2 regions of the Flavonifractor sp. HCP28S3_F3 genome follow, and region 1 is predicted to be linked to the other one. Evidence: riboswitches for the same ligand, from Rfam matches in the RefSeq annotation. Region 1 holds a riboswitch; the other holds the start of a gene.
What was found. Region 1 has a riboswitch for cobalamin ahead of ACTNB1_RS09415 (homing endonuclease associated repeat-containing protein). Riboswitches for the same ligand answer to the same signal wherever they lie in the genome.

Region 1 (3,486 bases):
CGAAGGCAGTGGTTGGATGTACCGTGTCAACGGTACACTGCCGGAGATAACGCTGAACCAGTATTACCTGAGCGACGGCGATAAAATCACCTTCTTCTATACCGGTGACTACCATACAGTTCCCGGAACTCACGGCTATGACGATAACCAGAAAGCGGCCCAGGCGGTGGAAAAACTCATCAACGCCATCGGAACTGTTACCAAGGACAGCGGCGATAAGATCAAAGCGGCCCGGAAAGCATATGATGCCTTGACCGACACCCAGAAGAAGCTGGTTCGCAACTACAACGTACTGACAGAGGCTGAGGCGGCTTTCGCGGCTCTGGATGCCGGTCTGCCTTTCACGGATGTGGATAAGGATGCCTGGTATTTTGAGGCGGTTCAGTACGTCTATAAAAACGGCCTGTTCAACGGCACCAGTACAACAACCTTCTCCCCTGACGCGGAGATGAGCCGCGCCATGCTGGCTGCCGTGCTGTACCGCCTGGCGGGCTCGCCCGCCGGAGACGGTAAAGCCCCGGCCTTCACCGATGTGGCGCCGGATACCTGGTATACTAACGCCGTAGCCTGGGCCAATGGGAACGGCATCGTCACAGGTTACGGAAATGGTCTGTTCGGTGGCACTGACAGTATCACCAGGGAGCAGCTGGTCGTTATGCTTTACCGTTACGCCAAGTTTATGAAGCATGATACAGCCGCAGCTGGTGATCTCTCGGCATTCACTGACGCCGGGAACGCCAGCGACTGGGCAGTTGAGGCTCTGCGCTGGGCATACGCGGAGGGGCTGATCACCGGGCGTACCGCAACCACTATTGTGCCGCAAGGCACCGCTACTCGGGCCGAAGTGGCCATGATTCTGATGCGTTTTGGCGAGGAACTGGCAAAGTAACTGCCTCCTCGTTGAAGCATACTTCCCTCTCAAGGATCTCCGGGATCCACAGCATCCCCAGCTGTGGATCCCGGAAGTCCGATCCTGAGGAAACAGCAAGTTTGACCCAAAGAACCAGCCCGGCAAAAGTCGGCAGTTGAAGACAAGGGCTGCCATAGGTATCCTTGTCTTCGGATTCCCTTGACAACGTCATAAAAAGCGGATAGAATATTTTCGTGAACAGGTCATATGCTTGACATATGCCAACTGACAAGCCGGTGAGAATCCGGCGCAGTCTTACCTCTACTGTATTTGGCTCCGGCCATAAGCCAGGATTGTCAGCCTGTTCCATGGTAATTGATCAAGGTGGTATCCATTGCCGATTTTTGCAGCCATGCCCATGTATGGGGATGGCCAGGGTTTTTGTACATTTTTGATGTGCAAACGCTCGATTTGCAGGGATCGGCAATGGATATCTGCTTTTTGCCGGCAGACACCATTGTCTGCCGGCTTTTTGTTTTCTGAACCGGCAGCAGATCCCGAAACCGGAAGGGGGTGAAGACCGTCAGCAAGCGAAGACAGGCTCGCCCAGCCAGGCTTACGCCGCAAGAGGCAGAACAATATCGCAATTTGATACAGAAATGGGCACAGCAAGCTCCACCAGAGTACGCAGACAACGGCGAAAAGCACCCTTATACATCTCTTACGCTGTCCAGTGGGCTTGGCAGGGCGGTCTATGCCAGTTATTCCGACGAGGATTTGCTGGCTGTTCTGCACGATGCGGCGTCACGCCTGGGACGTGCGCCCACACAGGATGAGGTCTTTTCTCTGTATCGCATCTACCTGAAAGCGCGGTTTGGTACCTGGCCAGGCGCACTGCGGGCAGCCGGGATGCGGCGATTGCCAACACCGGATTTGATTATGCCGGATTGGTCACAGATGCTGGCGGAGGAGCCGGAGATCTGCGGTGCTCTGGAGGATGTGACCCGCCGCAGATGCCGCCTTGGATACCCGCCGCGCAAACGTGATGTACCGCAGGCGAAGATCCTCTGTGAGCGATTCCGTTCGTGGGAGAACGTAATTGCCGCCGCGGAGCATTTTGAGAAATGGCAGGAGGCGAAGATGGATAACTGACAAGTAAATAGAGCATTTGTTGTGGCCCTGTCTCGGCGGAAGCAGAGGGAGGGATGAACAAGGGAATCGGGTGCAAGTCCCGAACGGTAACCGCCGCTGTAAGCGCCGAGACACCGGATCGTTGACGAAAGTCAGTCACTGGGGAGACCTGGGAAGGCAGATCCGGCGTTGTGGGGAATTTCTCCGGAAGCGCAAGTCAGAAGACCTACAAGGAATGCAAAGGGTCGTCGAAATGCGACCCGACCATGGGAACACGGCTGTGGCGATCATTGGGATCTGTCACGGCATTTTTTATGCCCTGGCAGAGCGACACTCAAAAGGAGAGACGGAGCAAATATGAAGAAACGAGTATTGAGCCTGCTGCTGGTGTTTGTCATGGTACTGGGATTGCTGCCCAGCGGTGTACTGGCGGCGGAGGGCGTAACAGAGGTGTCCAGCCAGGAGGACCTGGCCGGAATGACTGACGGCAGCTATGTCCTGACAGCGGATATTGAACTGAGCGGATGGACAGCCATTGACTTTTCCGGAACCCTGGACGGTAATGGCTACACCATTACTGTGGCCGGCCAGCCGCTGTTTAACACCCTGAGCGGCACCGTACAGAACCTCTGCCTGGACGGTGAAGTAGCAGGCGAGGACGATACCGTAGGTGCGCTGGCCCGCACACAGACAGGCGGAACAGTGAATAACTGCTGGTCTGGGGCCGGATATGATTATACCGCGTGGTGCTTTGCCGGGTTTGTTGGCACCATGGCTGGCGGCACCATTAAAAACTGCCTCTCTACAACGGATAACGCCGACTCCGGCTTTGTTGGTGAGGCGACCGGTCTGCCTGTCATTGAAAACTGCTATTATACCCTCTATGACGCTGTATACAATGGCGACTTTACCGATACGAACAACAAGAAAATCAATGCTGACGAATATCCGTATGCCATGGCGCAGCTGAACGCTGTCCACGAGGCCGGGCTGCTGTACTGGGCTATGGACGAGGGCGGCGTGCCCAAGCCGATTGCTTCAGAGAAACCTGCGGCGGATCGCACGGCACTTCAGGAGCTGTACGACAGGGTAAAGGACAATACAAATGCCGTTCCTGACGAAGAAGATGTTACTTATACATCTGAGAGTTGGGAGGCCTTTGTGGCTGCCCGTGACAAGGCAAAAGCCGTTCTGGACAATGCAGACGCCACCCAGGCCGCCATTGATGGGGCAAGGAAGGATTTGCAGGCGGCAATTGACGGCTTAGTTCCCGACCGCACCACGGCAACGGCGGCGGAACGTGTGGCCCTTCAGGACGAGATCGCAAAAGTGCCCAGTGAAAAGGGCCGGTATACCGATGCCAGCTGGTCTGCCGTACAGGCAGCCCTCAAGCCTGCCAAAAACCTTTTACAGAATCCAGCCGCTACTGCGGAAAAGCTGGCCGAGCAGACTGCTTCCCTGAAAAACGCTGTCGACGCTCTGGTTGAGATCGCAGATCCGGCTGC
Region 2 (3,486 bases), on a different contig from region 1:
CCACCGGGGCTTTGACCGAGACCGACGCCATCCAGCCTGTCTGGCGGGCCCTGGAGGATGAGAAGAAGGTCACCGTCATCCAGGTGGCCCCCGCGGTCCGTGCCGCTCTGGGCGAGGAGTTCGGGATGCCCACCGGCACCCGCTGCACCGGCAAGATCGCCGCCGCCCTCCACGCCCTGGGCTTTGACCACGTATTCGATACCGACTTTGCCGCCGACCTGACCATCCTGGAGGAGGGCACCGAACTGCTCCAGCGGCTGAAGTCTGCCCTCACCGGCGGGGATGCGGTGCTGCCTATGCTCACCTCCTGCTCCCCCGGCTGGATCAAGCACATCGAGCACGCCTTCCCCAATGAGCTGGACCACCTGTCCACCTGCAAGTCCCCCCACACCATGATGGGGGCCCTGGTGAAGTCCTTCTACGCGGAAAAGGTGGGCATCGACCCGGCTGACATCTACATGATCTCCGTCATGCCCTGCACCGCCAAGAAGTACGAGATCCAGCGTCCGGAGATGGAGGTGGTGGGCCGCCGGGACGTGGACGCGGTGCTCACCACCCGGGAGCTGGCCCGGATGATTAAATCCGCCGGCATCGACTTTGTTAACCTGCCCGACGAGAAGTTTGACGATCCCCTGGGCCTGTGCTCCGGCGCTGCCGACATTTTCGGCGTCACCGGCGGCGTGATGGAGGCCGCCCTGCGCACCGTGTACGAGCTGACCACCGGTCGGGAGCTGCCCTTCGACGGCCTCCACGTGGCCCCCATTGTGGGCCTGGAGCTGGTAAAGGAGGCGGCAGTGACCTTTGAGAACGTGCTGCCCGAGTACTCCTTCCTGGAGGGCGTCACCGCCCGCATTGCGGTCACTTCCAGCCTGAAGGGGGCGGACATCCTCATGCGGGACGTAGCGGCAGGCACCTCCCCCTACCACTTTATCGAGGTCATGGGCTGTCCCGGCGGCTGTATTAACGGCGGTGGCCAGCCCCGGAACCGGGAGGAGGGCTACCGGGAGAAGCGGATGCGGGCCCTGTACAGCGAGGACGAGTCCAAGACCCTCCGTAAGAGCCACGAGAACCCCGATCTGCTGAAGCTGTATGAGGAGTACCTGGGCCAGCCCTGCGGTCACAGGTCCCATGAGCTGCTCCACACCACCTATACCCCCAGAGGACTGTATAACGAACTGGTCAAGTGACTGGAACAGAAGCGGGCGGACGCCAAGGCGCCCGCCCGCTTCCGGCATACATATGTGCTCGGTGCTCGTGGGCCTTGACAAGCACCAGTCCCATCCCTTAGAATGGATTTAAAGATAAAACAGCCCTCCAAGTGCCCAGTTCTGCTGGGTGAAAAGGGAATCGGGTGTAAATCCCGAGCGATCCGGTCACTGTAAACGGGGAGCGAGCCGCAGCACCGCCATTGTCCCGCCCACGGGACGAGAAGGCGCGGCAAGCGTGGAGCCGTGAGCCAGGAAACCTGCTTGGAACGGGCGGATGGGAATCTTCCGCAGAAAGAGGCCTGTCCAGCGTTGTCGCGCTTTGACAGCCTGGCAGTCCGCTTTCTCCGGAAAGCGGACTTTTTTATTGCCCCGGCGGGCATACGGACGAAAGGAGGAGCACACCATGCAAAAAAAGACACAGCGGCATCCCTTCCGCGACTGGGCAAAGCGGCCTCAGCCGAGAACTGCTCGCCCGTCTCAGCCGGTGCTTCCCCTAACGCCGGAGCAGCAGGCTCAGCTGGCGGTGCTGGAGGCTCTGCGCACCCGACTGGGACGCATGCCGCTGCGGGAGGAGCTGCCCCCCTATCTGCGCATGGGATTGGCCGCCTCCTTTGGCTCTCTGGGCAGCGCCTTCCGGCAGGCAGACCGTATTTCCCCATCCCGCTCGGTCACACCGGAAGCAAAGTCCTGAAGGCACGTTGATACAAAAAACCTGCCGCAGATGATCTGCGGCAGGTTTTTTACGTGTATTATGTCAGCGTTCAGCGTCTTACCACTGAGTCAGTTCCAGATACAGGTCCTTGTACTGTCTGGCCGACCGCTCCCAGGAGACGTCCTTCGCCATATCCCGCTGGACCACCTCGTCCCAGTGATAGCGGTTGTTGAAGTAGAGGGTCTTGGCCCGGTTGATGGCGCCCAGCAGCAGGCCCGCGTCATACCGGTCAAAGGTAAAGCCGTTGCCCTCGCCGTTGAACTCGTTGTAGGGCTCCACGGTGTCCTTCAGTCCGCCGGTCTCCCGGACAATGGGCAGGGTGCCGTAGTGCATGGCGTTGAGCTGGGTCAGTCCGCAGGGCTCAAAGCGGGAGGGCACCAGCAGGGCGTCAGCACCGGCGTAGATGCGGTGAGCTCTCCCCTCGTCATACTGAATGCAGGCGCTGAAGGTACCCTTGTAGGCTCCCTCGTAGCCCCGGAAGGCGTCCTCGTACTGCTTGTCACCGGTACCCAGAACCACCACCTGTGTGTTGCCGTCCAGCACCTGGGGAATGATGGCGTTGACCAGGTCCAGCCCCTTCTGATTGGTAAGACGGGAGATCAGGCCAATGACAAACTTACCAGTATCCTGCTCCAGGCCCAGTTCCTTCTGGAGAGCCAGCTTGTTGGCCATCTTGTGGTCCAGCACGTTGCCCAGGCCGTAGTTTTCCGCCAGGGCGGGATCGGTCTCCGGGTTCCACATGTCGTAGTCAATGCCGTTGACGATGCCCCGAAGCTTGCCGCTGTGATAGCGCAGGTGGTCCTCCAGCCGCTCGCCATATTCGCTGGTCTGGATCTCCCAGGCGTAGGTACCGCTGACGGTAGTGATGCGGTCGGCGTAGGCCAGGCCGCCCTTGAGCATGTTGGCCTCCACCCAGTCCTGCTTCAGAGCGCCCATGCCGAACGCCTCGTCAGGCAGGCCGGACCAGTACTGGATGGTGGGGATGTTGTACACACCCTGGAAGCGGAGGTTGTGGATGGTGATGACCGACTTGGCGCGGCCAACCGGGGAATCCTTGAACAGGGTGCGCAGATACACCGGCACCAGAGCGGCCTGCCAGTCGTGGCAGTGGACCACGTCGGGAATCCAGTTCATATAGTTCAGGGCAGCCAGAGCGGCCTTGCTAAAGAAGCAGTACTTGGGGATGTCGTCCACCAGATTGGTGTAGGGGTTGCCCCAGGAGAAGAACTCCTCATTGTCGATGAAGTCGTACACGACGCCGTCCCAGATGTACTCCATGATCCCCACGTAGTAATTGCGTCCGGTCTTGCCCAGGTCCATGTAGAACTCGCCCCGGTAGACCATTTTGTTCTGATACTCCTGAGGGATGCAGGCATAGCGGGGCAGAATCACCCGGACGTCACAGTTCAGCCGGGCCAGCTCCCGGGGCAGAGCGTACATTACATCCCCCAGGCCTCCCGTCTTGACAAAGGGATGACACTCCGAACCGATGAATGCCACGCTCCGGCGGGGCAGGTTGGGCACTTCCTGCACAGGTGCGGTCTCCACCACAGGGGCAGCCTTCTC

Region 2: another riboswitch for cobalamin. It lies ahead of ACTNB1_RS02725 (hypothetical protein); the one in region 1 lies ahead of ACTNB1_RS09415 (homing endonuclease associated repeat-containing protein).

What each region holds. Positions count from the first base shown of each region.
Region 1 covers NZ_JBQHUF010000009.1:48,926-52,411, reverse strand. The annotation lists gene ACTNB1_RS09420 (S-layer homology domain-containing protein) at 1-889, shown strand, start outside; cobalamin riboswitch at 1,094-1,229, shown strand; gene ACTNB1_RS09415 (homing endonuclease associated repeat-containing protein) at 1,424-2,002, shown strand; cobalamin riboswitch at 2,005-2,229, shown strand; gene ACTNB1_RS09410 (S-layer homology domain-containing protein) at 2,339-3,486, shown strand, end outside.
Region 2 covers NZ_JBQHUF010000002.1:14,180-17,665, reverse strand. The annotation lists gene ACTNB1_RS02730 (NADH-dependent [FeFe] hydrogenase, group A6) at 1-1,187, shown strand, start outside; cobalamin riboswitch at 1,302-1,487, shown strand; gene ACTNB1_RS02725 (hypothetical protein) at 1,612-1,899, shown strand; gene ACTNB1_RS02720 (glycogen synthase) at 1,978-3,444, opposite strand.